DNA from 3 places in the Streptomyces sp. NPDC048338 genome. Region 1 is predicted to be linked to each of the others. Evidence: predicted binding sites of a transcription regulator. Region 1 holds the regulator's gene; each other region holds the start of a gene.

Region 1 (9,797 bases):
ACACCGCGAGCCCGGCGAGATCGGCAGGACGCCCCCTACGGCTTGGGGGCGCGGCGCTGGAGGGCCGAGCGGCTCACCCAGTAGGTGATCACCGTGCCCCAGAACAGCGGATAGGCCAGCGCCGCGAAGACGTCCACCCGCCACAGCGCGAGCGTCAGCACCGCCTGCAGGCCGAGCAGCCCCACCGCGACGGCCATCGCGAGGACCGGGCCGCAGCCGCGTGCCACCAGGAGCAGGGGGCGGCGCAGCCGGGGCGGGACGCGCCGGGTCATCAGCAGCGCCCAGCCGCCCCAGCCGCCGACGAGGACCGCCACACCGATCAGGAAGGGCACGACGGCGTCGGCGCCGGAGCCCCCGCCGCGCAGCTGGGCCGAGCCGAAGGTGGCCGCCACGCAGCCGAGCAGGGCCACCCAGCGGGCGCCGGCGGCGGTGCTCCAGGCCATCGTCTCCAGGTTGTAGCGGGCCTGCCGGTCGTTCATGTCGAGGGCCGCGGACTCGACGAAGCCCTCGGCGGCCTTGGTCCACGCGCCGCGCCGGAACCAGCGGCGGCGCAGATGGAGCAGGGAGAGGTTGTTGTGGGCCTCGCTGCTCTCCGGGTCGAGCCGCAGCGCCGTCTCGTACGCCTGCTGGGCGACCCGGTGGTCGCCGTTGCGCTGGGCGGTGAGCCCGACCAGGAAGTGCGCGTCGCTCTCGTCGGGGGCGAGGGCCACGGCGGTTCGGGCCGCCTCGTAGGCGGCGCGCCTGCGTTCGGGGCGGCTGGACCGGTCGAGGACGGTGCCCAGCGCGTAGTGGCCGCCCCAGTACTGCGGGGCGAGTTCCACCGCGTGCCGGGCGGCGGCCTCGGCCTCCTCGTACCGGCGGACCGCGAGCAGGACGTGGGTGCGCATCAACCAGGCCGGCAGCGAGCCGGGTTCGGCGGTCAGCGCCCGCTCGACGGAGGCGAGCGCCTCCTGCTCCCGGCCGAGGCGGTGCTGGCAGCGGGCGAGCAGTACGAGGCCGGTGGCGTCCTCCGGATCGCTCGCCAGGTGCTGGGCGGCGAGCGTGGCGGCCTGCTCGTACCGGCCGACGTCGAAGAGCGCGTCGGCGCGCTCCAGTACCTGGCTCATCAGACCTTGTCCCTGTCGTGCGTGATGCTGAGGAGATTCGGTACGAGCCCCAGCCAGAACAGGACCTGGGGGATCGTGCGCTCGCTCCACGGCACCGTCACGAGCAGCAGCGCGCACAGGGTGGCGAGGACGGCCTGGCCGAGGACGACCCGGGGCCAGAACGCGCGGCGGACCAGGGCGGTCACCGTGAGGCGTGCTCCGGTGCGCATCCGGCGGTAGCGGCGCCAGGCGCCGAAGCCCCACACCGCCGCCATCAGGCAGAGCGCCCAGAGCCGGGTGCCGAGGTGGACCGGCAGGTCCTTCGCCTCGCCGTCGGTGGGGAAGACGTCGACGGTGAGGGCGGCCATGACCAGGCAGAGCAGGGCGAGCCAGCGGGTGCCGCGCAGCATCCGGTAGACGGCCTTGTCGAGGTTCTCGCGCAGCGCGCCGGACTCGGGGGCCGCGGCGAGACCGCCCGCGTACACGTCGGCGGCCCTCGCGGCGGAGGTCCCGGGGCGCGCCGCCTCGCGCTCCGTGCTCACCGTGACGGCGAGGGTGTGCGTGGGGTCGATCCGCAGCAGCTGCCGGAGGGCCTCCTCGGCCCGCCCGGTCCGGCCCTGGAAGGCGGCGACCTTGTACATCGTCTCCCAGGGCTGGGCCTCCTCCGGCCCGATCCGTACCGCCTCCTCGGCGTGCTCGAACGCCTCCTCGGGGCGGTCCGGCGCGCGTTCGAGCAGCAGCTCGGCGAGCTGGCGGCGGGGTCCCCAGGCGTCCGGGTCGATGCGTATCGCCTGGCGCTGCGCCGCCTCGGCCTCCTCCAGCCGGCCCATGCGGCGCAGCACCCAGCCGCGGACGAAGTGGGCGTCGAGGTACTGCGGTTCGAGCCGCAGGGATTCCCGCGCGGCGGCGAGGGCCTCCGACGGCCGCTCCAGGCTCATGAGGCACTGGCCGAGCAACGCCCAGGCCTCGTGGTCGTCCGGGTCCTCCGCGAGGCGGCGGCCGAGCAGCTCGTGACCCTCCTGCGGGCGCCACATCTCGTAGAGCAGCCGGGCCTGGAGAACCTGCGGATGCGTGGTCACAGCTTGCGCTTCTTCTTCAGGTAGGCGACCAGGTCGTCGTACGTCCCGCCGTCGTTGGCGAACATCGCGACGTTCCGGGCGGAGGCGAACCAGGACTCGCTGGACGGCTTGATCTGCTTCGCCGCGCCCAGCAGGTCCTTCATGTCGATCATCCGCACGCGGCCGGTGCGGGCGGAGTCGAGGAGCGCGGACTCCGCGGCGGTCTCGCAGAGGTGGGCGAGGTCGGCTCCGGAGAAGTCCTCGGTGACCTTGACGAGCTTGCCCAGGTCGACGGACTCGATGGGACGGTCGCGCAGGTGGTAGCGGAGGATCGCGTCGCGGGCCGCGGCGTCGGGCGGCAGGACGAGCAGGGTGCGGTCCAGACGGCCGGGCCGGCGCAGGGCGAGGTCCACGTCCCAGGGCACGTTGGTGGCGGCGAGCACGAAGACGCCGTCGTTGTCGGCGCTGTCGATGCCGTCGAGCTCGGTGAGCAGCTGGTTGACGACGTTGCGCAGGCCGCTGTGGTGGGTGCGGGAGCGCTTGGCGCCGAGCGCGTCCAGCTCGTCGAGGAAGACGACGCAGGGGGCCTGGCGACGGGCGGTCTCGAAGATGTCGTGGACGTTCTTCTCGGACGTGCCGATGTACATGTCGAGGATGTCGGAGAGCGAGATGGACATGAAGCTCGCCCCGAGCTCGCCGGCGACGGCGCGGGCGATGAAGGTCTTGCCGCAGCCTGGCGGACCGTACAGGAGCAGGCCGCCCCGCAGCGACTTGCCGTAGAGCTTGCGCAGTTCGGGGTTGCGCATGGGGGCGAGGAAGGCGGCCTCCAGGCGGTCCTTGACGTCCTGCATGCCGCCGACGTCGGCGAGCCGTACGGCGCCGGGGCCGTCGACGTCCCAGGCGGACGTGTCCCCGGCGTCGCCGCTGCCGTCGGCGGTCAGCGGCTGCTCCAGGCCGTCACCGTCACCGGTGACGAAGCGAGGTCCGACGAGGTCCCCGATCTCCTGCTCGGCGGCCGCCCAGTCGAACGCGGCCGTGCCGGCGGGGGTTTCGGGGGTCTCGGTCCGGGGCGCGGCCGGGGGCTCGGCGGCCCGCGGCACGGACGGCGGGGCGGGCGGGGCCGCGGGCAGCCCCATCGCGCGGACCATCAGGGCGCGGGCCGCCTCGTCGCCGGGGGCGTGCTGGAGCGCGACGGCCGCCTCCGTGACGGCCTCGTCGCCGCGCCCCTCCGCGAGGAGCAGTTCGGCGAAGTGCAGCCGCAGGGGGACGTCTTCCGGTGCGGCGGCGACGGCGGCGCGCAGACTACGGATGAGGGGGGACTCGTCGGACATGCCGCCAGCCTAGGGAGCGACCCGGCTTCGCCGTCCACCGGGTTCGGGCAATCCGCGGGCCGGGAATTTCCGGGAGGACCGTCGGGACGCCCCTGGGGGGTGTCTTGTCGATCAGGCCGGATCGGTGAGCGGTGTGCTGGGGCTTCGGATCCAAGGCGGAGGAAGAAGTCATGGCGGAGCCATGCCGACCGACGACAACGCCGGAGACGGAGTCGCAGGACACCGGGAGCCCGGCAAGATCGGCAAGACGCCCCCCAGGACCTGTCTTAGAGTGCCCGGATGAGACGTGAACGGGTGCCGCGCAGGCTGGTGGTGGGCGGGACGGTGTGGCTCTGGTCGGTGGCGCACGCCCACACCGCGGGACGGGACGCCGAGGGCCGCCGCGTCCATCCGGACTGCCGGGAACTGCTGACGCTGCGGCGCGCGGAGGACCGGCACGCCCAGCTGCGGCTGGTGTTCAGGTCGGGCGACGGGCGCTTCGCGTCGGACGGGACGGGGGCCGACGGCGGTGTCGGGACCAGGGACCGCGACCTCAACCTCCACGAGCCGGGCGCCGTCCGCCGGTTGCTCGACGAGGCCGCGGCACGCGACCTGCTGCCGGACGCCCACGGGGTGACCGAGCTCGACGGCTGGCCGCTCTTCGACGCGGTGGCGCCGGATCCGTCCTCACCCTGATCGGGCGCCGTCGACCCCGCTCGCGCGACGGTCCTCAGCTCCAGCGGCCCGTGCGGCCCAACAGCAGGGCCGTGGCGGCGGTTCCGGCGGTGGAGGTGCGCAGGACGCTGTGCCCCAGGCGGTACGGCTTCGCGCCGGCCTCCTCGAAGGCGGCGAGCTCCTCCGGGGAGACACCTCCCTCGGGGCCGACGACGAGCACGATCTCGCCCTCGGCGGGGAGCGGGGCATCGGCCAGCGCGCCGCTCGGGTGGTCGCGGTCCTCGTGCAGGACGGCGGCGAAGTCGGCGCGCGCCAGGAGCGCCGCCGCCTGCTTGGTGCTCATCGCGTCGGCGACCTCGGGGAAGCGGGTGCGGCGGGACTGCTTGCCCGCCTCCCGGGCGGTGGCCCGCCACTTGGCGAGTGCCTTGAGGCCCCGGTCGCCCTTCCACTGGGTGATGCAGCGCGACGCGGCCCACGGCACGATCGCGTCGACGCCCGTCTCGGTCATGATCTCGACGGCGAGTTCGCCCCGGTCGCCCTTGGGCAGCGCCTGGATCACGGTGATGCGGGGCGTGGGCTCGGGATCCACCTGCGCCTCCCGGACCTCCACGGTCAGCTGGTCCCGGCCCTCGGCGGCCGTCACCACGCACGCGGCCCAGCCGCCCCGCCCGTCCGTGAGGACGAGCTCCTCCCCCGCCCGCAGCCGCTTCACGGCGACGGCGTGGCGGCCCTCGGGGCCGTCCAGGAGGAAGGTGCCGGCGGCGGGGACGGCGTCGACGACGAAGACGGGTGCGGTCATGAGGCGCTCCTGTGGGCCAGCGCGGAGTAGGCGGTGTCGAGTTCGGCGGCCAGCACCTCGATGAGCTGGCCGGCCGGGAGTTCACGGGCGAGCCGGTGCCCCTGGCCGGCCCACAGGGCCATGCCCTGGGCGTCGCCGGCGGTGGCGGCGGCCTTGCGCAGGGGCGCGGTGAGGTGGTGGACCTCGGGGTAGGCGGCGGGGGCGTACGGCCCGTGCTCGCGCACGAAGCGGTTCACGAGCCCGCGCGCCGGGCGTCCGGAGAAGGCGCGGGTCAGCTCGGTGCGGCAGAAGAGGGGGTTGGTCAGCGCCTGCTTGTGCAGCGGGTGCGCGGCCGATTCGGGGCAGACGAGGAACGCGGTGCCGAGCTGCGCCGCGTCCGCCCCGGCGGCGAGCACGGCGGCGATCTGCGCCCCGCGCATCAGCCCGCCGCTCGCGATGATCGGCAGCTGGACGGTCTCGCGGACCTGCGTGACGAGGGCCAGCAGGCCGGTCCCGGCGGACAGGTCCACGTCCGGGTCGTCGCGGTGGGTGCCCTGGTGTCCGCCGGCCTCGGCGCCCTGGACGCAGACCGCGTCGGCGCCGGCCCGCTGCGCGGTCCTGGCCTCCTCCGCCGAGGTGACGGTGACGATCGTGAACGTACCGGCCCGGCCGAAGGCGTCGAGCGTGTCCCGGGCGGGGCAGCCGAAGGTGAAGGAGACGACCGGGACCGGGTCGTCGAGCAGGATGGCCAGCTTGGCGTCGAAGGCGTCGTCGCGGCCGGTGTCCGCGTCACCGAGCTCGGTGTCGTACCAGGTGGCCTCGCCGGCCAGCTGGTGCCGGTACATCTCGACCGCGGCGGGATCGGCGGCCTGCCCGCCCTGCGGCATGAAGAGGTTGACCCCGAAGGGCTGCGCGGTCAGCCCGCGGACCTGCTTGATCTCCTGGTACATGCCGCCGGCCGTCTTGTACCCGCCGGCCAGGAACCCCAGGCCGCCGGCCTCGCAGACCGCTCCGACCAGCTGCGGGCAGGACGCGCCACCCGCCATGGGGGCCTGCACGATCGGGTAACGGCATAGATCGCTCAGTGCGGTGGGCATGCAGGCATCGTGCCATGACCGCAGGCCACGGCCGAAAACGCCGGGGGCGGCACGCGCCTGCTGCGCGTGCCGCCCCCGGCGGACGGTGTCGGGACCCGGCTCACGAGGTGCCGGGCCGATCCAGACAGGCCCTAGCGGCCGTTGAAGGCGTCCTTGAGCCGCGAGAACAGGCCCTGCTGGCCCGGCTGGAACTGGCCCGTGGGCCGCTCCTCGCCGCGCAGCTTCGCCAGCTCGCGCAGCAGCCGCTCCTGCTCCGGGTCGAGCTTCGACGGGGTCATGACCTCGACGTGCACGATCAGGTCGCCGCGCCCGCCGCCCCGCAGGTGCGTGATGCCGCGACCGTGGAGCGGGATCGACTGGCCGGACTGGGTGCCCGGACGGATGTCGACCTCCTCCATGCCGTCGAGCGTCTGCAGCGGCACCTTCGTGCCGAGCGCGCCCGCCGTCATCGGGATCGTGACCGTGCAGTGCAGGTCGTCGCCGCGCCGCTGGAAGACCTCGTGCGGGACCTCGTGGATCTCGACGTACAGGTCACCGGCGGGACCGCCGCCGGGGCCGACCTCGCCCTCGCCGGCGAGCTGGATCCGGGTGCCGTTGTCGACACCGGCCGGGATCTTGACCGTGAGGGTGCGGCGGGAGCGGACGCGTCCGTCGCCGGCGCACTCCGGGCACGGCGTGGGGACGACCGTGCCGAAGCCCTGGCACTGCGGGCAGGGGCGCGAGGTCATGACCTGGCCCAGGAAGGACCGGGTGACCTGGGAGACCTCGCCGCGACCGCGACACATGTCACAGGTCTGCGCGGAGGTGCCGGGCGCGGCGCCCTCGCCGGAGCAGGTCGTGCAGACGACCGCGGTGTCGACCTGGATGTCCTTGGTCGTGCCGAAGGCGGCCTCGTTGAGGTCGATCTCCAGCCGGATCATGGCGTCCTGGCCGCGGCGGGTGCGCGAGCGCGGCCCGCGCTGCGACGCCGTGCCGAAGAAGGCGTCCATGATGTCCGAGAAGTTCCCGAAGCCACCCGCGCCGAAGCCGCCCGCGCCGCCGCCGCCGGCCTGCGAGAGCGGGTCGCCGCCGAGGTCGTAGACCTGCTTCTTCTGCGGGTCCGACAACACCTCGTAGGCGGCGTTGATCTCCTTGAAGCGCTCCTGCGTCTTCGGATCGGGATTGACATCCGGGTGCAGCTCGCGGGCGAGCCGCCGGAATGCCTTCTTGATCTCGTCCTGGGACGCGTCGCGGCGCACGCCGAGTACGGCGTAGTAGTCCGTGGCCACTTACGACTCCGCCAGGATCTGTCCGACGTAACGTGCCACTGCGCGTACCGCTCCCATCGTTCCGGGGTAGTCCATGCGGGTCGGTCCGACCACGCCGAGTTTGGCGACTGCCTCGTCGCCCGAACCGTAGCCGACCGCGACGACGGACGTGGACGTGAGGCCCTCGTGGGCGATCTCGTGCCCGATCCGTACGGTCATGCCCGAGTCCTTGGCCTCGCCGAGCAGCTTGAGGAGCACGACCTGCTCCTCCAGCGCCTCCAGCACCGGCCTGATCGTGAGGGGGAAGTCGTGCCCGAAGCGGGTGAGATTGGCGGTGCCGCCGATCATCAGCCGTTCCTCGTGCTCTTCCACCAGGGTTTCCAGCAGGGTCGCGAGCACCGCCGTGACCGTGCCGCGGTCCTCCGTCTCCTCGAAGGACTCCGGAAGATCCTGCACCAACTGCGGCACATCCGCGAAGCGGCGGCCGACGACCCGGCTGTTGAGCCGGGCCCGCAGGTCCGCCAGCGCGCTCTCGCCGAACGGCGCCGGGCAGTCGATCATCCGCTGCTCGACCCGTCCCGTGTCCGTGATCAGGACGAGCATCAGCCGGGCGGGGGCCAGCGAGAGCAGCTCCACGTGCCGGACCGTCGAACGGGTCAGCGAGGGGTACTGCACGACGGCGACCTGCCGGGTCAGCTGCGCCAGCAGCCGGACGGTGCGCCCGACGACGTCGTCGAGGTCGACGGCGCCGTCCAGGAAGTTGTGGATGGCTCGCCGCTCCGGCGTCGACAGCGGCTTGACGCCGGCGAGCCGGTCGACGAACAGGCGGTAGCCCTTGTCCGTGGGGATGCGCCCGGCGCTGGTGTGGGGCTGGGCGATGAAGCCCTCCTCCTCCAGGACCGCCATGTCGTTGCGCACGGTGGCCGGCGAGACGCCGAGCTTGTGACGCTCCGTGAGGGCCTTGGAACCGACCGGCTCCTCCGTCCCGACGTAGTCCTGGACGATCGCGCGCAGCACCTCGAGCCTGCGTTCGCTGAGCATGGCGCACACCTCCAGCTGTCGTCGTTCCGGTTGCTCCGTGTTTGGCACTCGCCCTGTCCGAGTGCCAGGAATCCCCCGGCCAGTGTACGGCGGCGGGCATCGCTCCTGGCAAGGAGGCCGCGTCCCTGCCGCGTCGTAGCGGATAGCGTCGCCGCATGAATGTCGCTTGGGAAGAGTCCGGCTGGGAACGACTCGGTGACGGCGTGGGCCGCCGGCGGCTGCCGGGCTGGGACGCCACGGTGGGCCTGGTGCTCGGCGAGGCGGCCGTTCTGCTGTACGACACGGGCTCCACGCTCCGCGAGGGGGCCGAGCTGCGGGCCCAGGTGGAGGCACTGACGGGGGGCCGGAGAGTGACGCACATCGCACTGAGCCACCCGCATTTCGACCACGTGCTGGGCACCGCGGTGTTCGCCGGGGCGGAGGTGTACGGCGCGGTGGGTCTCGACGAGCTGCTGCGGCGGGAGGCGGACGCGCTGCGGACGGACGCGGTGCGCCAGGGGGTGGACGAACATGCGGCGGAGGAGGCCGTCGACGTCCTGGTGACCCCGCGCCACACGGTGTCCGGCGAGTGGACCCTCGACCTGGGCGGGCGGCAGGTGCTCCTGGCCAACGTCGGACCCGGCCACTCGGGCCACGACCTGGCGCTGCTCGTCCCGGACCCGGACGGCGGCCCCGAGGTCGTCTTCTGCGGCGACCTGGTCGAGGAGTCGGGCGAGCCGCAGGCCGGGAGCGACGCGATCCCCGCGCGCTGGCCGGCGGCGCTCGACCGGCTGCTGGGGCTGGGCGGCGAGGAGGCCGTGTACGTGCCGGGGCACGGGGCCGTCGTCGACGCCGCGTTCGTGCGGACGCAGCGCGATGAGCTGGCACGGCGCTTCGGAGTGTCATAACGTCGCGCGAATGCGCAGCTACAACCCGGATCTGACGCCCCCTTGGAAGCGATCGGCCCCCGTCCCGGAGGTCCCCGCCGAGACGGACCTCGTCGTCGAGGAGGTGGCGACGGGGTTCTGCGGGGCGGTGATCCGCTGCGAGGCGGGCACGGTGACCCTGGAGGACCGCTTCGGCAAGCACCGCGTCTTCCCGATGGAGCCACGCGGCTTCCTGCTGGAGGGCCGCGTGGTGACGCTGGTCCGGCCGCCCGCGGGGCCGGCGCGTCCCACCCGGACGGCGTCGGGTTCGATCGCGGTGCCCGGCGCGCGGGCGCGGGTCGCGCGGGCGGGCCGCATCTACGTGGAGGGCCGCCACGACGCCGAACTCGTCGAGCGGGTCTGGGGCGACGACCTGCGCGTGGAGGGAGTCGTCGTGGAGTACCTGGAGGGCGTCGACGACCTCCCGGCGATCGTCGCGGAGTTCGGGCCGGCACCCGACGCGCGGCTGGGCGTCCTCGTGGACCACCTGGTCCCCGGGTCGAAGGAGTCCCGCCTGGCCGCCTCGGTCACGGGCGACGACGTGCTGATCGTCGGCCACCCGTACATCGACGTCTGGGAGGCGGTGAAGCCGTCCTCCGTG
Region 2 (9,797 bases), on a different contig from region 1:
GGACGACGCCCCCGACATCGCCCAGATCGGCGGCTACGCCGACTACGCGGACGCCGGCGAGCTGTACTCGGCGGACGAACTGCTCTCCATCCCCGTCCAGGCGAACTTCCTCGCCCCGCTCGTCGACGCCGGCGAGATGAAGCGCATCCAGTACGGCATGCCGTTCGTCGCCTCCACCCGCCTGCTCTTCTACAACCGGACCCTCTTCGACAAGGCCGGCATCACCGAGCCCCCGGCGACCTGGGCCGAACTCGCCGCCGACGCCGAGAAGCTGAAGGACGACGACGTCCCGTACCCCTTCGCGCTGCCGCTCGGCCCGGAGGAGGCGCAGGCCGAGTCGATGATGTGGATGCTCAGCGGTGGCGCGGGCTACACCGACCTCACCGACCACTACAAGATCGACTCCGAGCAGAACGTCCACACCTTCGAGTGGCTCAAGGAGAACCTGGTCGAGAAGGACCTGACCGGTCCGATCGCCCCCGCCAAGCTGAACCGCAAGCAGGCGTTCGCCGCCTTCACCCGCGGCGAGGTCGGCATGCTCAACGGCCACCCCTCGCTGATGCAGGAGGCCGAGAAGAAGGGCGTCAAGGTCGGCAAGGTCGCGCTGCCCGGCATCGAGGGGAAGTCCAAGGCGTCCATGGGCGTCGCCGACTGGATCATGGGCTTCAAGCAGCACGGTCACCGCAAGGAGATCGGCAACTTCCTGAACTTCGTCTTCAGCGACGAGAACGTCCTGAAGTTCGCGGGTGACAACGATCTGCTGCCCGTCACCGTCAGCGCGTCCGCGGCGATGCAGGAGTCCCCCGAGCACGAGAGCCTGCGGGAGTTCCTGAAGGAGTTGCCGGACTCGCAGCTCCCGCCGGTCGGCAAGACCTCCTGGGCGAAGGTCAGCGACAGCGTCAAGAAGAACATCGGCAAGGCCGTCGCGCCGGGGCACAGCCCCTCCGAGGTCCTCGGGAAGATCGCGCAGGACGCGTCGACGGCGGAGAGCGCGGAGTAGCGGCGGCCCTGCCCCTCCCCGGGCCGGACGGTCCCGTCCCGGGGGCCTGGACCCCTGCGGGTCCCGGTCCCGCGACCGGGGGAGCCGGGCCGGGCGGCGACCGCATAAGTTGGGTCGTATGACCATCGATGACGGAGCCGAGCCCGGCGGCCTCGGAGAGCGCGAGCGCGCCGTCCTCGCCGTGGAACGCCGCTCCTGGCCCGGCCCCGGCGCCAAGGAAAGGGCCGTGCGCGAACAGCTCGGCCTGTCGCCCACGCGCTACTACCAGCTCCTCAACGCCCTCCTGGACGACCCGCGCGCCCTGGCCCACGATCCGGTGACCGTCAACCGCCTGCGCCGGGTCCGCGCGGAGAAGGAGCAGCGCCGCTGAGCCGGCGGACCGGACCCCGCCGGAAGCCCGCGGCTCTTGCCGACACCGTCGCCGCGGGCGCGCTCCCTCGGTAGGGTCGTCGTATGGTCAGCCTTCCGCACCCGACCACACCCGCCGGCCGCGACGGCCTCGCCGCGCTCCTCGCGCGGCCCGAGAAAGCCGTCGTCGCCCTCGACTTCGACGGGACGCTCGCTGAGATCGTCCCCGACCCCGAGCAGGCCCGCGCCCACCCCGGCGCCGTGCCCGCCCTCTCCGCCCTGGCCCCCCGCGTCGCCTCCGTCGCGGTGGTCACCGGCCGCCCCGCGGGCGTGGCGGTGCGCTACGGCGGTTTCGCCGGGGTCCCCGGACTGGAACACCTCGTGGTCCTCGGCCACTACGGCGCCGAACGCTGGGACGCCGTCACGGGCACCGTCCACGCCTCCGCCCCGCACCCCGGGGTGGCCGCCGTCCGCGCCGAACTCCCCGGCTTCCTGGACGGGATCGGCGCCTGGCCCGGCACCTGGATCGAGGAGAAGGGACGCGCCGTCGCCGTCCACACCCGCCGCTCCACCGACCCGCAGGCCGCGTTCGAGGCGCTCAAGGCCCCGCTCGGCGACCTCGCCGCCCAGCACGGCCTGGTCCTCGAACCCGGCCGCATGGTGCTGGAACTGCGCCCCCCGGGCATGGACAAGGGCGTGGCCCTCGCGGAGTACGTCCGTGAGGTGGGCGCCGAGTCCGTCCTGTACGCGGGCGACGACCTCGGTGACCTGCCGGCCTACGCGGCCGTGGAGAAGCTCCGCTCGAACGGCACGCCCGGCCTGCTGGTCTGCAGCGGCTCGGCGGAGGTCCCGGAACTGTCCGAGCGCGCCGACCTCTCGGTCCCCGGCCCGGCGGCCGTCGTCGGCTTCCTGACGGACCTCGCGCAGGCGGTCCGGGACGCCGGCTGAGCACCCGGCTCACACCGGCCGCCCGGGCTCACCGGGCGGCCGGTGGTGTCCTGTCGATCAGGTCGCCGGACAGGATCGGCAAGGCAGGCCCTAGGCCCGCAGCGCCTCCAGTTGCGTCAGGAACCACTGCTGCGGCGGCAGGGCCGTCGCGGCGGCGGCCAGGCGCTTGGTGCGCTCCGCCCGCTCAGGACCGCCCATCGTCAGGGCCTCGTGCAGGGCGTGCGCCGTGCCCGTCACGTCGTACGGGTTGACCGTGATCGCGTCCTCGCCCAGCTCCTCGTGCGCGCCCGCCTCCCGGGACAGGACCAGCGCGCAGCCCTCGTCGGAGACGACCGGGACCTCCTTCGCGACCAGGTTCATGCCGTCCCGGATGGGGTTGACCAGGGCCACGTCCGCCAGGCGGTACGCGGCGAGCGAGCGGGCGAAGTCGTCCTTCACGTGCAGGACGACCGGGGTCCAGTCGTCCGTCCCGTACCGGGCGTTGACCACGGCGGCGACCCGGCCGACCTCCTCGGTGTATTCGCGGTAGACCGCCAGGTCCTGCCGGGAGGGGTAGGCGAAGGCCACGTGCACCACCCGGCCGTGCCACTCGGGATGCTCCTCCAGGAGGGTCCGGTAGGCGTGCATACCCCGCACGATGTTCTTCGACAGCTCCGTCCGGTCCACCCGGAGGATCACCCGGCGACCGGGTCCGACCTGCTCCCGCAGTGCCGCGAGGCGTTCCTCGACGTCCGGACGCCGGGACCGCTCCCGCAGGAAGTCCGCGTCCGCGCCGAGCCCGTACACCCCGAGCCGCGTGTCACCCGTGCCGCCCACCTCCGCCGCGCAGCAGGCCGCGAAGGCGTCCGCCCAGCGCCGGGTCAGGAAGCCCAGCCGGTCGGCGCCCAGCATCCCTCGCAGGAGCTGCCGCGCGATGTCGTCCGGCAGCATCCGGAAGTACTCCGGCGGCGCCCAGGGCGTGTGCGAGAAGTGCCCGATGCGCAGGTCGGGGCGGAGTTCGCGGAGCATCCCCGGCACCAGCGCCAGGTGGTAGTCCTGCACCAGGACGCAGGCGCCGTCGTCCGCCTCGTCCGCCAGTGCCCGGGCGAAGGCACGGTTGTACGTCTCGTACGCCGCCCACCGGCGCCGGAACTCCGCGTCGAAGACCGGCTCCAGCGGGGTCTGGTAGAGCATGTGGTGGACGAACCAGAGCACCGAGTTCGCGATGCCGTTGTACGCGTCGGCGTGGACGTCGGGGTCGATGTCGAGCATGCGTACACCCGGCTCGCCGATCCCGCGCCGGACCGCCTCCCGGTCGCCGTCGCCGAGTGCCGCGCACACCCACACGCTGTCCTCGGACGACACGGCGCTCAGCCCGGAGACCAGGCCGCCACCGCCCCGCCGGGCGTCGAGCGTGCCGTCCTCGCCCACGGCGTACGAGACAGGTCCTCGGTTGGAAGCCACCAGCACAGAAGCCATGTGGCGAACCTAGCCCGTCCCGGAAACGCTCAAACGTACGTATACAAGACAGCCGCGTTCGGCCACGGTCAGTGATCGCCGCGCTCGCGCAGGGCCGCGCGTGCCACCGCGCCCGTCGCCGCCAGGGCCAGGACGAGACCGCCGAGCAGCCACAGCCGGGGGTCGCCGGCCCCGGTCCCCGGCATCCGGCCGCGGGACCCGTGCGCGGCGACCGGTGCCCGCCCGGGGGTCCGCTCCGCGAGACGGGCCCCCGGCTGCCGGTCGTCCCCGGCGGGCCCGGCCGCGGAGTCGGCAGGCGTCGGGGGCGCGTCCGCGGAGACCACGGACGGCCCGGCGGCGGGCACCACCGCGTCCGCGGCGGCGGGACCGGTCACGGCGAGGAGGAGTGCGGCCGCCGTCAGCACGCCGGCCGCCGCCGTTCTGCCCAGGGGAGAGGTGCGTCGCATAACAGCGAAATGTAGGCAAAAACGATCATCGGGTGGCGTTACGCCACGCGGCGCTGCGCGTACTCCGCGATCTCGACCATCGGAGGACGCTCCTCCGTGTCCACCGGGTACGTCCGCGGCACGAAGCTCCCGCGCGCGCCCGGCCCGTCGCCCCCCTCGGCCCGCTCGAACTGCGTCAGCCAGGGCCGCACCAGATGCCCGCGGGACAGCCGCAGCTGCGCCGTCCGGTAGATCGCCGCCGCCATCCGGCCGAGAGCCTGCTCGTCCTGGTGACGGTGCTTGCGCACCCCCACGTCGACCTGGGCGAGCGCGTCCAGGCCCGCCGCATGCAGCGCGTCGACCAGCAGCCCCAGCTCCACGCCGTAGCCGACCGGGAAGGGCAGCCGCTCCAGCAGCGAGCGCCGCACCGCGTACTCGCCGCCCAGTGGCTGCACGAAGCCGGCCAGCCGCGGCCAGTGCAGGTTCAGCAGCGGGCGGGCCACCAGCTCGGTCACCCGGCCCCCCTGGCCGGGCGCGTCCCCGAGCGGCCGGTCGTACATCGCCTTGACGAAGTCGACGCCCGGATCGGTCAGGAGCGGGCCGACGATCCCCGAGACGAAGTCCGCCGAGAAGTCCCGCAGATCGGCGTCCACGAAGCAGACGACGTCCCCGTCCGTCGCCATCAGGGACCGCCACAGCACCTCGCCCTTGCCGGGCAGGGCGGGTATCCGCGGCAGGATCGCGTCCCGCGCCACGACCCGGGCCCCGGCCGCCGCCGCCACCTCGGCCGTGCGGTCGGTGGACCCCGAGTCGACCACCACCAGCTCGTCCACGAGCGGGACCGCCCGCGACATCAGCTCCCGCCGGATCACCGCGACGATGTCCCCGACCGTCGCCTCCTCGTTCAGCGCGGGCAGCACGACGCTGACCCGCGTGCCCCGCTTCGCGGCCAGGAGCTGCTCCAGCGGACGGTCTGTCACGGACCAGGACCGCCGGGCCAGCCAGCGCTCCACTTCATCCAGCACGTCCGTTACTCCCCAGTTGCCGTTTGTGTGATCCATCTCGCGGTTCGGACGACTATCTCAACAGTCCGCGCCTTCGGTTACAGTCTTGAACAACGCCGAGGTCCGACGCACGTCGGGGTGCCGTCGGCGTCCACACAACCGCACCACCCAATCGAATACCGCTCATCCAGAGGGGCAGAGGGAAACGGCCCGTTGAAGCCCCGGCAACCCTCCAGTCGGTCTCGTCCGCAGTCGTCGCACTGCGCCCGCGAGGCTCCCGGCTAGGGAAGGTGCCAAATCCGTCTCATGGCGACGTCCGCCATGGGAAAGATGAGGAGAAAGGGCCTCGCCTCCATGGCTGTACAGACTGTTTCCACCGCTTCCACGGTCGACCTCGGTCCCGCTTCCGGGCTTTCCTGTCGGGAATGTGGCGAAGTTTTCCCCCTCGGCCCGATTTTCGCCTGTGAGCTGTGTTTCGGCCCCCTCGAAGTCGCGTACGACCTCCCCGTCGGCGACCCCGAATCGCTGCGCAAGCGGATCGAGGCCGGCCCCGCCAACATCTGGCGCTACGCCCCGCTGCTGCCCGTCCCGGCCGACGTCGCAGAGAAGCCGAACCTGAACCCCGGCTGGACCAAGCTCGTCCAGGCCGACAACCTCGCCCGCGAGCTCGGTGTCGAGCCCGGCAAGCTCTTCGTCAAGGACGACTCCGGCAACCCGACGCACTCCTTCAAGGACCGCGTCGTCGCCCAGGCCCTCGAGGCCGCCCGCGCCTTCGGCTTCACCACCCTGTCCTGCTCCTCCACCGGCAACCTGGCCGGCGCCGTCGGCGCCGCCGCCGCGCGCGCCGGCTTCCGCTCCTGCGTGTTCATCCCGCACGACCTGGAGCAGGGCAAGGTCGTCATGGCCGCGGTGTACGGCGGCGACCTCGTCGGCATCGAGGGCAACTACGACGACGTCAACCGCTTCTGCTCCGAGCTCATCGGCGACCCCCTCGGCGAGGGCTGGGGCTTCGTCAACGTCAACCTGCGCCCGTACTACGGCGAGGGCTCCAAGACGCTCGCCTACGAGATCTGCGAGCAGCTCGGCTGGCGGCTGCCCGACCAGATCGTCATCCCGATCGCCTCCGGCTCCCAGCTCACGAAGATCGACAAGGGCCTGCAGGAGCTCGTGAAGCTCGGCCTCGTCGAGGACCGGCCCTACAAGATCTTCGGCGCCCAGGCGGAGGGCTGCTCCCCGGTGTCGGCGGCCTTCAAGGCCGGCCACGACGTCGTGCGCCCGCAGAAGCCGAACACGATCGCCAAGTCCCTGGCGATCGGAAACCCGGCCGACGGCCCCTACGTCCTGGACATCGCGCGCCGCACGGGCGGCGCGGTGGAGGACGTGAACGACGAGCAGGTCGTCGACGCGATCAAGCTGCTCGCGCAGACCGAGGGCATCTTCGCCGAGACGGCGGGCGGCGTGACGGTCGGCGTCACGAAGAAGCTGATCGAGGCGGGCCTCATCGACCCGAGCCTGACCACCGTCGTCCTGAACACCGGTGACGGACTCAAGACCCTGGACGCGGTGGCCGATACCTCCCAGGCGACCGCCACCATCCGCCCGAGCCTGGACGCGTTCCGCGACGCCGGCCTGGCCCACTGACCACCCCCGTCACGGAAGGCAGCACCCCCATGAGCGTCAAGGTCCGCATCCCCACCATCCTCCGCACCTACACGGGCGGTCAGGCCGAGGTTCCGGCGGAGGGCACCACCCTCTCCGAGGTCATCGCCGACCTGGAGAAGAACCACACGGGCATCGCGGCCCGCGTCCTGGACGACCAGGGCAAGCTGCGCCGCTTCGTGAACGTGTACGTCAACGACGACGACGTGCGCTTCGAGCAGGGCCTCGAGACGGCGACGCCGGACGGCGCCGGCGTGTCCATCATCCCGGCCGTCGCCGGGGGCTGCTGAGCCCCGGGGTTACCCGCAGTCACCTGAATTGCCCCTTCCGTCGAGAAACGGAGGGGGCAATTCTGCATGGTTGAACGAGATAGAGTTGGGGAAGTCCCCTCCGCTGCTCATGCCAGGCGCATATGAGAATGCGCCCGGACCTGACAAGAAGCAGCCAAAGTGTTCGAGTCTTGTGTACCTTCTGCGCACTTTGCCGGGCCCGACTTGCCCCGTAATTCAGCAAATTCTCCGCAATTCTCCTTTCCTGCATGCCCAGAATTCTCGTCCGATTGACCTGTTGCAGAGGGCAGTTGGGCAGATACATTCAGCCGCGGTCGACGCGTTCCGGCGCAGGGTCTGACCCGGGGTCGCGAAGTGCGGTCCCGCGCAAGGGCCAGTAATAGGGGAGTTAGGCATGGCTCAGGGCACCGTCAAGTGGTTCAACGCGGAGAAGGGCTACGGCTTCATCGCGGTCGACGGTGGTGCGGATGTATTCGTCCACTACAGCGCGATCCAGATGGACGGCTACCGCACCCTTGAAGAGGGTCAGCGAGTCGAGTTCGAGATCTCGCAGGGCCAGAAGGGTCCGCAGGCGGACATGGTCAAGCTCGCCGTCTGAACGCGGCGCGATCGGCCACCACATACGCACTCACGCCGAGAGGTCCGCATCCTGACCGGATGCGGACCTCTCGTGCGTCTCCGCGACACCCCGCGCGGCGTCCGGCCTCCCTCGCCGCGCCGGAACCGCGCCGACGCGCCGCCCGTGCGCGCCCGTCGCGCCCCGCCGTGCGGCCCGATCCCCGAGAGGCGCTTGCACTCGCATGGGTCGAGTGCTAATCATTGGCGTTAGCACTCTGAAGGTGAGAGTGCTTACGAGGATCGGGCAGACGAGGCCCGCTGGCCAGGTGGGGCAAGGAACCGCCGGGCACGCAGGCCGTCCGTCGCGGGCGTCGGCGCGGTCCTGGAGCGTTATCCACCCCATGTCCGGGAGGACCACTTCACATGGCCAAGATCATCGCGTTCGACGAGGAGGCCCGGCGCGGTCTCGAGCGCGGCATGAACCAGCTCGCTGACGCCGTCAAGGTCACCCTCGGCCCGAAGGGTCGCAACGTCGTCCTCGAGAAGAAGTGGGGCGCCCCCACGATCACCAACGATGGTGTCTCCATCGCCAAGGAGATCGAGCTCGAGGACCCGTACGAGAAGATCGGCGCCGAGCTGGTCAAGGAAGTCGCCAAGAAGACGGACGACGTCGCCGGTGACGGTACGACCACCGCGACCGTCCTCGCCCAGGCGCTCGTCCGCGAAGGCCTGCGCAACGTCGCCGCCGGCGCCAACCCGATGGCCCTCAAGCGCGGCATCGAGAAGGCCGTCGAGGCCGTCTCCGCCGCCCTGCTCGAGCAGGCCAAGGATGTCGAGACCAAGGAGCAGATCGCTTCCACGGCCTCCATCTCCGCCGCCGACACCCAGATCGGCGAGCTCATCGCCGAGGCCATGGACAAGGTCGGCAAGGAAGGCGTCATCACCGTCGAGGAGTCCCAGACCTTCGGTCTGGAGCTGGAGCTCACCGAGGGTATGCGCTTCGACAAGGGCTACATCTCGGCGTACTTCGCCACCGACATGGAGCGTATGGAGGCGTCCCTGGACGACCCGTACATCCTGATCGTCAACTCCAAGATCTCCTCCGTGAAGGACCTGCTCCCGCTCCTGGAGAAGGTCATGCAGTCGGGCAAGCCCCTGCTGATCATCGCCGAGGACGTCGAGGGCGAGGCCCTGTCGACCCTGGTCGTCAACAAGATCCGCGGCACCTTCAAGTCCGTCGCGGTCAAGGCCCCGGGCTTCGGCGACCGCCGCAAGGCCATGCTGAACGACATCGCCATCCTCACGGGCGGCACGGTCATCTCCGAGGAGGTCGGTCTCAAGCTCGAGAACGCCGGCCTGGACCTGCTGGGCCGCGCCCGCAAGGTCGTCATCACCAAGGACGAGACCACGATCGTCGACGGCTCCGGCGAGAGCGACCAGGTTGCCGGTCGCGTCAACCAGATCCGTGCCGAGATCGAGAACTCCGACTCGGACTACGACCGCGAGAAGCTCCAGGAGCGCCTCGCGAAGCTGGCCGGCGGCGTGGCCGTCATCAAGGCCGGCGCCGCGACCGAGGTCGAGCTCAAGGAGCGCAAGCACCGCATCGAGGACGCCGTGCGCAACGCCAAGGCGGCCGTCGAGGAGGGCATCGTCGCCGGTGGTGGCGTGGCCCTGCTGCAGGCCTCCTCGGTCTTCGAGAAGCTCGAGGGCGACCTCACGGGCGACGAGGCCACGGGTGCCGCGATCGTGAAGCTGGCCCTCGAGGCCCCGCTGAAGCAGATCGCCGTCAACGCCGGCCTCGAGGGCGGCGTCGTGGCGGAGAAGGTCCGCAACCTGCCCGTCGGCCACGGCCTCAACGCCGCGACCAACGAGTACGTCGACCTCATCGCCGAGGGCATCATCGACCCGGCGAAGGTCACGCGCTCCGCGCTGCAGAACGCCGCGTCGATCGCCGCGCTGTTCCTCACCACCGAGGCCGTCATCGCCGACAAGCCGGAGAAGGCCGCTGCCGGCGCTCCGGGCGGCATGCCGGGCGGTGACATGGACTTCTGAGCCCCGGCTCGGTAGTTCCTCGCTGAACGCGAAAGAGGGCTGCATCCCCGTCACG
Region 3 (9,797 bases), on a different contig from region 1:
GTCTCGGCGGCGAAGGCGTACGCCTACGCGCTGAACAAGCCGCTGTACGGCGTGAACCACCTGGCCTCCCACATCTGCGTCGACCAGCTGGAGCACGGTCCGCTGCCCGAGCCGACGATGGCGCTGCTCGTGTCCGGCGGTCACTCCTCGCTGCTGCTCGCCCCCGACATCACGGCCGACGTCCGTCCGATGGGCGCCACCATCGACGACGCGGCCGGTGAGGCCTTCGACAAGATCGCGCGCGTGCTCGACCTCGGGTTCCCCGGCGGACCGGTGATCGACCGGCTCGCGAAGGAGGGCGACCCGAAGGCGATCGCCTTCCCGCGCGGCCTGTCGGGCGCGAAGGACCCCGCCTACGACTTCTCGTTCTCCGGTCTCAAGACCGCCGTGGCCCGGTGGATCGAGGCCAAGCGCGCGGCGGGCGAGGAGGTGCCGGTGCGCGACGTGGCGGCGTCCTTCCAGGAGGCGGTCGTCGACGTGCTGACCCGCAAGGCCGTCCGGGCCTGCAAGGACGAGGGCGTCGACCACCTGATGATCGGCGGCGGCGTGGCCGCCAACTCGCGGCTGCGGGCGCTGGCGCAGGAGCGGTGCGAGCGGGCCGGCATCCGGCTGCGGGTGCCGCGTCCGGGACTGTGCACGGACAACGGCGCGATGGTCGCGGCGCTGGGCGCCGAGATGGTGGCGCGCAACCGGCCGGCCTCCGACCTGGAGCTGTCCGCGGACTCCTCGCTGCCGGTGACGGACCCGCACGTGCCGGGCGCCGGCCACGGGCACTCCCACGACCATGTGCACGAGATCAGCAAGGAGAACCTGTACTCGTGACGACCGTGACGCTCATGTGGGAGGCGCGGGCGGTCCAGGACCGCGGAGCCGAACTCCTGGAGTGGGCGCGGGCGCAGCAGCTGCCGTACGAGCCGGCGCGGCGGGAGACCTTCCGCGCGCCGCAGGACCGGGTCCTCGTGCTGACCTGGTGGGAGGCCGACTCGGTCTACGCCGAGCTGCCCGAGCTGCCCGAGCCGGACGCGAGCCTGATCACGCGCCCGGTGCACCGGTGGCGTTTCGAATCCGTGGACACCGAGGCAACCTGACAGCCCGTCCCGGCATCAGACACCATGACGTAGGTCGTGTGTTCGGGTGTGGGGCGGGTGTGCCGGGGTGGACAAGAAGATCGTGGTGTGGGCGGCGCTGACCGTCGCCGCCCTGCTCATGACGGGGTGCAGCCGGCCGGCGGACGCGGACACCCCGCCACGGGCGGCCTCCACCGCCCCCACGACCACGCCGCCGTCCGCCGGGGACTCCGCCCCCGACGCCCCGCGCTCGGCCGCGGAGAGGGCCGCCGCGTACCGCAAGTGGGGCCTCCGGCCGCTGCCGGCCCCGCCCGCGCCGCCCAGGACGAAGCCGATCCGGCGGGCACCCGGCGCCCCCGTTCCGGTCGTCAGCGAGATACCGACGAACGAGAAGATCGTCTTCATCACCGTCGACGACGGTGCCGAGAAGGACCCCGAGTTCACGACGATGATGAGGGACCTCGGGATCCCGGTCACCATGTTCCTCACCGACGCGGCGATACGTGACGACTACCGGTACTTCGCCCCGCTCGCCGCCCTCGGCAACGGCGTCGCCAACCACACCCTCACGCACCCGAACCTGCGCACCCTCGGCCGCGAGGCCCAGCGCCGGGAGATCTGCGGCCAGCAGACGAAGCTGGCGAAGGAGTACGGGACGACCCCGCGCCTCTTCCGCCCGCCGTACGGCAACTGGAACGAGGACACCCGCGCCGCCGCCGGCACCTGCGGCGTCGAGGCGATCGTGCTGTGGCGCGAGTCGATGCAGATCACGAACATGCAGTACCAGCGCGGGGACCGGAAGCTGCGTCCCGGAGACGTCATCCTCGCCCACTTCCGCGGCCCCGCCGAGCTCAAGGGCACGACGATGACGCGGATGACGGCGAACCTGCTGCGCCACATCCAGGAGCAGGGCTTCACCGTGGCCCGCCTGGAGGACTACCTCTGAAAAGAACTTCTCGCGTGGTGTCGATGCGGGCCCCGGCCGTTCGACGTATGAGTGAGAGGCGGGAGAACGCACCCGCCACCGCACCACCGAGGAGAAGACGATGCCCCGCTACCTGACCATGATCCGCCTCGAAGAGGGCAGCTTCCGGATGGAGGACGCCGACGCCGGCTTCGAGGCGCGGATGGGCGCGCTGTTCGAGGAGATCACCAAGGCCGGGGTCATGCTGGAGACCGCCGGGCTCAAGCCCACCTCCGAGTCCACCCGTGTCACCTGGGCCGACGGGAAGATCAGCTACACGGACGGCCCGTACACCGAGACCAAGGAGGTCGTCGGCGGCTACTCCATCACCCAGTGCCGGGACCTGGCCGAGGCGATCGAGTGGTCCAAGCGCTTCCTGGAGGTGCACCCGCCGGAGTGGAAGGTCACCTGCGAGGTGCGCGAGATCGAAGAGATGTGACGGACCGCGTCACGGGCGGTGTGCTGTCATGGTGAGCCGTGACAGCACACCACGCGGCCGAGAGCGTCGAGACGGTCTTCCGGATGGAGTCGGCACGGGTGATCGCCGCCGCGGCGAGGATCGTCCGCGACGTCGGCATCGCCGAGGAGATCGCCCAGGACGCGCTCGTCGCCGCTCTGGAGCAGTGGCCGCGGACCGGGGTCCCGGACCGGCCGGGCGCCTGGCTGACGGCCGCGGCCAAGCACCGCGCCGTCGACCTCGTACGACGCCGTGAGACGTACGCGCGCAAGCTCGCCGAGGTGGGCCGCGAGCTCACGGAGGAGACGTACGACCCCGAACCGTCCGGCCCGGACGACATCGACGACGATCTGCTGCGGCTCGTGTTCACCGCCTGCCATCCGGTCCTGTCCGCCGAGGCCCGCACCGCGCTGACGCTGCGACTGGTCGGCGGACTGCGCACGGACGAGATCGCCCGCGCCTTCCTCGTGCCGGAGCCGACGGTCGCGCAGCGGATCGTGCGCGCCAAGCGGACGCTGGCCAAGGCGGGCGTGGAGTTCGAAGTGCCGTACGGGCGGGACCGGGCGGCCCGGCTCGGCTCCGTCCTGGAGGTCATCTACCTGATCTTCAACGAGGGGTACGCGGCCACGGCGGGCGACGACCTGCTGCGTCCCGCGCTGTGCGAGGACGCGCTGCGGCTGGCCCGGGTGCTCGCCGGGCTCATGCCGCACGAGGGGGAGGCGCACGGCCTGGCGGCCCTGCTGGAGATCCAGGCATCGCGGACGACGGCCAGGACCGGACCCGACGGGCAGCCCGTGCTCCTCGCCGACCAGAACCGGAGCCGCTGGAACCGGCTGCTGATCCGGCGCGGCTTCACGGCCCTGCAACGCGCCGGGGAGGGTGGCTCCTTCGGCCCGTACGCGCTCCAGGCCGCGATCGCCGCCTGCCACGCCCGGGCCGCGACCTACGAGGAGACCGACTGGCGCACCATCGCCGCGCTCTACGGCCGGCTGGCCGCCGTCGCCCCGTCCCCGGTGGTCGAGTTGAACCGTGCGGTCGCCGTCTCGATGGCCGAGGGCCCCGCGGCGGGGCTGGCCATCGCCGACACCCTCACCGGCGAACCCGCCCTGGACCGCTACCACTTGCTGCCGAGCGTGCGGGGCGACCTGCTGGCCCGGCTGGGCCGGACGGCGGAGGCGCGGAGCGAGTTCGAGCGGGCGGCCGACCTGACCCGCAACGAGCGGGAGCGCGAACTCCTGCGCGCGCGGGCGCGATCGCTCCCGTCGGAGGAGTGACGGGCGACGGCGCCCGAACGCGTCCGGTCCGCTCGCCGGCCGTCCCGGAACATAGGCTGCCGTCATGCCCCGTCGTACTCCGCTGCCCCCGCCCCCGCCGCCGCCCGAGATACGGAACTGGCCCGACCGCGAGACGCTGCTCGCCGACCGGGCCCTCGCGCTGGACGAGCTCGGGCGCCGGCTGCTGGGCGGGCAGCGGCTGACGCTCTTCCTGGTCGGTCTCGTGCTCGTGGAGCTGGGCTGGGGCCTCGTCGGCGTCCTGCTGACCGCCTTCGGCCAGGGTGCGCTCGACCCGATCACGCTCCTGCCCGCCGTGGTCGCCGCGTGCCTGGGCATCGGGGCTCTCGTCCCGGGCGTCTGGCTGACCGTCCGCGGGGTCCGGGCCGACCGGGTGGCCCACGTCCGGCTGGGCGAGTGGGCCGCGCTGGATCGCCACGCGGCCGCCGACGCCCGGCTGCGCGCCCCGGTGTGGAGCGTCTGCTGGCTGCTGGGGTCCTTCCTGCTGTGCGCCGTCGGCCTGTGGATCTCGTTCGCCGTCCCGGCGGGCACGACCCGCGAGAACGGCGGCTACGGATTCGTCGCCTACGGGATGGGCGCCGGGCTCGTCCTGTGGGTGAACGGCCTCATCGGACTGGCCAAGGCCGCCGGCCACTACCGTTTCGCGGTCCGGCTCACCGGCCGGCCGGGTGCCCGATCAGCATCGTCGGAGCACCCGCGACCCGAGTGAGGAACAGCGTCGCGGAGTTCGGGCCCTTGGGCTTGATCCTGCGGCGCATCTCCTCGGGTTCGACCGCCGAGCCGCGCTTCTTCACCGTCAGGGTGCCGACCTCGCGTTCGCGCAGCAGGGCCTTCACCTTCTTGAGGTTGAAGGGCAGGCTGTCGGTGATCTCGTACGCGGTGGCGTACGGGGTCGCCCGCAGCTCGTCCGCCGTGACGTAGGCGATCGTCTCGTCGACGAGGCCGCCCGCCAGCTCCTCGGCGACCTCGGCGACCAGATGGGCGCGGATGACGGCGCCGTCGGGCTCGTAGAGGTACCGGCCGACCGCCCGGACCGCGGGATCGGGCAGGCCCCGGCCCACCAGGCTCGTACCGGCGGGCAGCAGCGTGGCGCGCCGGGCGCCGGGCGTCGTGCCGAACCAGAGCACGGCCTCCTTCACGTCACCGCCGTCCGAGATCCACTCGGCCTCGGCCTCGTCGGGCACCGCCTCGTGCGGGACGCCCGGGGCGATCTTCAACGCCGCGTGCCGGGCCTTGCGGGCCGCCTCCGTCGCCCAGGAGAGCGGCGGCGAGTACGCCTCCGGATCGAAGATCCGGCCGCGCCCGCCGCGCCGTGCCGGGTCCACGAAGACGGCGTCGTACGGCGCGGTGTCGATCTCCGTCACGTCCGCGCACCGGACCTCGATCAGCCCGTCGAGCCCGAGGGCGGCCGCGTTCGCGCGGGCCGCCTCCGCGGTCAGCGGGTCGCGGTCGACGGCGAGCACCGAGATGCCCGCACGGGCGAACGCGATCGCGTCCCCGCCGATCCCGCCGCACAGGTCGGCGACGCTGCGCACGCCCAGCTCCCGGAAGCGCTCGGCGCGGTACGTGCCGACCGTCGCCCGGGTCGACTGCTCGACGCCGTTGGGCGTGAAGTACATCCGGTGGGCGTCCTCGGCGCCGAACTTCGCCACCGCCCGCTGGCGCAGGCGCGCCTGCCCGAGGGCCGCCGTGACCAGTTCGGCCGGGTGCTCGCGGCGCAGCCGGGAGGCGACGGCCAGTTCCTGCGCGGGGTCGTAGTCGCGCAGGCCGGCGAGCAGGGTCTGGCCCTCGGGCGTGAGCAGGGCGGCGAAGGAGGCGAGGTCGGTCACCCGTCCCATTGTGGGCCACGCCTGCCAGGGCGTGTCCGGAAGGCGGCGGCGTCTGCCCGCGGGCCAGGCGCGACTTCCCGGGCACGCCCTGGTGGGCCGGCCGGGGGACGGTACGCGCGGCGCGCCGACGGCGTGGACGCCGCAGGGCCTTCGCGCTGACAGGATGCGGCGCCATGCAGCTAGTACGACAAAAGGAACGAATGCTTACAAAGCGAGGCCGCCGCACGCGGCGGTCGGTGGGTGCGGTCCTGCTCGTCGCCGCCCTCGGATCCGCCTGCGCCGGGCCCTCCGGGGGCGACGGGGGCGCGGGCGGCGCACCCAAGGGGCCCGCGAGTCCCGCCGCGGGACAGCCGCGCGCGGAGGGGGCGGCCGGCGCCCTGGAGGCGTACGTGGAGAGGGTCCGCAAGCAGCGTGCCGCGCGGGTGCAGGCCGCCAAGAAGTGGGGCCTCGACAAGCCGCCGCTGGAGGCGCCCGCGCCGCCCCGGGTGAAGCCGACGATCACCACCCGCAAGGGCTTCGAGACGTCCGGCGAGGGCCTGCCGCCCGTCTTCACCACCGTGCCGACCAAGGACAAGGTCGTCTTCCTGACGATCGACGACGGGGCGGAGAAGGATCCCGAGCTGCTGCGGATGATGACCGAACTGGGCATCCCCTACAGCGCCTTCCTGAGCGACTACCTGGTCAAGGAGGACTACGGCTACTTCGCGAAGATGCAGAAGGCCGGCGTCTCCCTGCACAACCACACCCTCAACCACCGCTATCTGCCCGGGCTCTCGTACGCCGAGCAGAAGCGGGAGATCTGCGGGATGCAGGACACCATCGAGAAGCGGTTCGGCAAGCGTCCGCCGCTCTTCCGCCCCCCGTACGGCAACTACAACCGGGACACGCTGACCGCGGCCAAGTCGTGCGGGGTCAAGGCGGTGCCGCTCTGGGCCTCGGAGGCGTTCCCGGACCGCATGGAGTGGCGTGAGTGGGACCGGGACCTGCACCCCGGCGACATCGTGCTCACGCACTTCCGGGGCAAGGCGGACTGGAAGGGCACCATGCCCGACATGATCCGCCGCGTGATGAAGACGATCACGGCCAAGGGCTACGCGGTCGCGAAGCTCGAGGACTACGTGTGACCCGGGCGCGCCGGCCGCTGGCCGGACTGCTGCTGGCCGGCGCGCTCCTGGCGGTGACGGGCTGCGCGTCGTCCGTGGACCCGATCGAGCGCCTGGGCCGGAGGGCCGCGGAAGGCGTGGGACCGTCGGCGGCCGCGGTGCCGGCGGCGCGCGGCCCGGTGGGGGAGGCCCGGCATGCGGCGCACGCCGGGCGGCCGGTCCGCGGGGGCGCAGGCGCCCCCGGTGTCGCCGCCGGGGAAGGGACCCTGAGCGAGACGGCCGCCCGGATGTTCCGCACGGCCGCCCGGTCGTGGCCCCACGAGCCCGCCCGGCCGCACGGGAGGCCGCACGCGGCGGCGGAGCGGCACCCGGATGCCCGGGACCACGAGGGCGCCGGCCGGCACGCGCGGGCCGGCCGACATGCGGAACCAAAGGGTCCGTCAGACCGTTTCCCGGAGCGGGACCGAATCGCCACACGGCACTGAATTGGCACTCCGCTTGACCGAGTGCTAATCGCAGTCATAGTCTCGGGTCTGGCACTCCCCACTGGAGAGTGCCAACACAGCGACGGGCAGGTCCGGCACCCGCGACGACGGATCCACCTGGTCGCCACCTCAGACAGTTAACCCCGTGAGATCTCCGAAGGGGGAGGTCGGATCGTGACGACCACCAGCTCCAAGGTTGCCATCAAGCCGCTCGAGGACCGCATCGTGGTCCAGCCGCTCGACGCCGAGCAGACCACGGCCTCTGGCCTGGTCATCCCGGACACCGCCAAGGAGAAGCCCCAGGAGGGCGTCGTCCTGGCCGTGGGCCCGGGCCGCTTCGAGAACGGCGAGCGTCTGCCGCTCGACGTCAAGACCGGCGACATCGTGCTGTACAGCAAGTACGGCGGCACCGAAGTGAAGTACAGCGGCGAGGAGTACCTCGTCCTCTCGGCTCGCGACGTGCTCGCGATCGTCGAGAAGTAATTCACCGAAGTACCCGAAGTACCTGAAGCAGATGCTTTGAGCTGCGCCCCGAGGCCCCTTCCAGGCGCCCCGGGGCGCGGTTCGTTCCACCCGATTTCCGAGAGGGCTGAACCGCTCCCATGGCGAAGATCCTGAAGTTCGACGAGGACGCCCGTCGCGCCCTTGAGCGCGGCGTCAACAAGCTTGCCGACACGGTGAAGGTGACGATCGGCCCCAAGGGCCGCAACGTCGTCATCGACAAGAAGTTCGGCGCCCCCACCATCACCAACGACGGTGTCACGATCGCCCGCGAGGTCGAGATCGACGACCCGTACGAGAACCTCGGCGCCCAGCTGGTGAAGGAGGTGGCGACCAAGACCAACGACATCGCGGGTGACGGCACCACCACCGCCACCGTGCTCGCCCAGGCCCTGGTCCGCGAGGGTCTGCGCAACGTCGCCGCCGGCGCCTCCCCGGCCGCCCTGAAGAAGGGCATCGACGCCGCCGTCAAGGCCGTCTCCGACGAGCTGCTCGCGACCGCGCGTCCGATCGAGGACAAGTCCGACATCGCCGCCGTGGCCGCGCTCTCCGCGCAGGACCAGCAGGTCGGCGAGCTCATCGCCGAGGCGATGGACAAGGTCGGCAAGGACGGTGTCATCACCGTCGAGGAGTCCAACACCTTCGGCCTGGAGCTCGACTTCACCGAGGGCATGGCCTTCGACAAGGGCTACCTGTCCCCGTACATGGTCACCGACCAGGAGCGTATGGAGGCCGTCCTCGACGACCCGTACATCCTGATCCACCAGGGCAAGATCTCCTCGATCCAGGACCTGCTGCCGCTCCTCGAGAAGGTCATCCAGGCCGGCTCCAGCAAGCCGCTGCTGATCATCGCCGAGGACGTCGAGGGCGAGGCCCTGTCGACCCTGGTCGTCAACAAGATCCGTGGCACCTTCAACGCCGTGGCCGTCAAGGCCCCGGGCTTCGGCGACCGCCGCAAGGCGATGCTCGGCGACATGGCCACCCTCACCGGTGCCACCGTCATCGCCGAGGAGGTCGGCCTCAAGCTCGACCAGGCCGGTCTGGACGTGCTGGGCACCGCCCGCCGCGTGACCATCTCCAAGGACGACACCACCATCGTCGACGGTGGCGGCAAGTCCGAGGACGTGCAGGGCCGCGTCAACCAGATCAAGGCCGAGATCGAGTCCACCGACTCCGACTGGGACCGCGAGAAGCTCCAGGAGCGCCTCGCGAAGCTGGCCGGCGGCGTGTGCGTGATCAAGGTCGGCGCCGCCACCGAGGTGGAGCTGAAGGAGAAGAAGCACCGTCTGGAGGACGCCATCTCCGCGACCCGCGCCGCGGTCGAGGAGGGCATCGTCTCCGGTGGTGGCTCCGCTCTGGTCCACGCCGTCAAGGTCCTCGAGGGCAACCTCGACAAGACCGGCGACGAGGCCACGGGTGTCGCGGTCGTCCGCCGCGCCGCCGTCGAGCCGCTGCGCTGGATCGCCGAGAACGCCGGCCTCGAGGGCTACGTCATCACCTCCAAGGTGGCGGAGCTCGACAAGGGCCAGGGCTTCAACGCCGCGACCGGCGAGTACGGCGACCTGGTCAAGGCCGGCGTCATCGACCCGGTGAAGGTGACGCGCTCCGCGCTGGAGAACGCCGCCTCGATCGCCTCCCTCCTCCTCACCACCGAGACCCTCGTGGTGGAGAAGAAGGAAGAGGAGCCGGCGGACGCGGGCCACGGCCACGGCCACGGTCACTCGCACTGACACACCGCTCCACGGCAGCGCGCCGATGCGCCGCACGGATCCCGTGCGGCGCCTCGGCCGCGCAGCCCGGAACGCCCCGCGTGGCCGGCCCGCCCGACACGCAGCCGAGGCCCGGCGTCCCCGTCGCGGGGACGCCGGGCCTCGCCCGTTCTCGGGTGGTCCGTTCTCCGGTCGCCCGTTCTCCGGTCAGGTCTCGACGGCCCCGAGCTGCCCCATGAGGCCCAGCAGGTCGTACTGCCACCAGCCCTCCACGGCCTTGCCGTCGTCGCGGAAGCGGTGGATGACGGTGCCGGTCATGGAGACCTTCCGGCCGGTGGCCTCGAGGCCCATGAAATCGCCCGTGTGCGTGGCGTTCCAGGTCCAGCGGGT

The links. The regulator HrcA, encoded in region 1, represses chaperone genes, less so after heat shock. The targets are predictions, from matches to a motif close to TTNGCACTCNGNNNNNCNGAGTGCNAA.
Region 2: the regulator HrcA is predicted to act here: its motif matches at 7,922-7,948, upstream of groL (chaperonin GroEL).
Region 3: the regulator HrcA is predicted to act here: its motif matches at 7,199-7,225, upstream of groES (co-chaperone GroES).

What each region holds. Positions count from the first base shown of each region.
Region 1 covers NZ_JBICYQ010000001.1:822,634-832,430, forward strand. Annotated here, with positions in the region: gene ACGFZF_RS03775 (tetratricopeptide repeat protein) at 36-1,106, opposite strand; gene ACGFZF_RS03780 (tetratricopeptide repeat protein) at 1,106-2,164, opposite strand; gene ACGFZF_RS03785 (AAA family ATPase) at 2,161-3,474, opposite strand; gene ACGFZF_RS03790 (hypothetical protein) at 3,754-4,149, shown strand; gene ACGFZF_RS03795 (16S rRNA (uracil(1498)-N(3))-methyltransferase) at 4,184-4,927, opposite strand; gene ACGFZF_RS03800 (nitronate monooxygenase) at 4,924-6,003, opposite strand; gene dnaJ (molecular chaperone DnaJ) at 6,135-7,271, opposite strand; gene hrcA (heat-inducible transcriptional repressor HrcA) at 7,272-8,291, opposite strand; gene ACGFZF_RS03815 (MBL fold metallo-hydrolase) at 8,447-9,178, shown strand; gene ACGFZF_RS03820 (DUF3097 domain-containing protein) at 9,189-9,797, shown strand, end outside.
Region 2 covers NZ_JBICYQ010000018.1:152,939-162,735, forward strand. Annotated here, with positions in the region: gene ACGFZF_RS34495 (ABC transporter substrate-binding protein) at 1-1,000, shown strand, start outside; gene ACGFZF_RS34500 (DUF3263 domain-containing protein) at 1,119-1,370, shown strand; gene otsB (trehalose-phosphatase) at 1,454-2,296, shown strand; gene ACGFZF_RS34510 (trehalose-6-phosphate synthase) at 2,387-3,754, opposite strand; gene ACGFZF_RS34515 (hypothetical protein) at 3,823-4,200, opposite strand; gene ACGFZF_RS34520 (glucosyl-3-phosphoglycerate synthase) at 4,239-5,204, opposite strand; SAM riboswitch class I at 5,364-5,520, shown strand; gene thrC (threonine synthase) at 5,514-6,824, shown strand; gene ACGFZF_RS34530 (MoaD/ThiS family protein) at 6,854-7,132, shown strand; gene ACGFZF_RS34535 (cold-shock protein) at 7,527-7,730, shown strand; gene groL (chaperonin GroEL) at 8,114-9,742, shown strand.
Region 3 covers NZ_JBICYQ010000013.1:303,551-313,347, reverse strand. Annotated here, with positions in the region: gene tsaD (tRNA (adenosine(37)-N6)-threonylcarbamoyltransferase complex transferase subunit TsaD) at 1-822, shown strand, start outside; gene ACGFZF_RS28980 (hypothetical protein) at 819-1,088, shown strand; gene ACGFZF_RS28975 (polysaccharide deacetylase family protein) at 1,207-2,013, shown strand; gene ACGFZF_RS28970 (YciI family protein) at 2,114-2,470, shown strand; gene ACGFZF_RS28965 (RNA polymerase sigma factor) at 2,509-3,762, shown strand; gene ACGFZF_RS28960 (hypothetical protein) at 3,827-4,489, shown strand; gene ACGFZF_RS28955 (SAM-dependent methyltransferase) at 4,434-5,618, opposite strand; gene ACGFZF_RS28950 (polysaccharide deacetylase family protein) at 5,810-6,733, shown strand; gene groES (co-chaperone GroES) at 7,372-7,680, shown strand; gene groL (chaperonin GroEL) at 7,800-9,428, shown strand; gene ACGFZF_RS28935 (ester cyclase) at 9,615-9,797, opposite strand, start outside.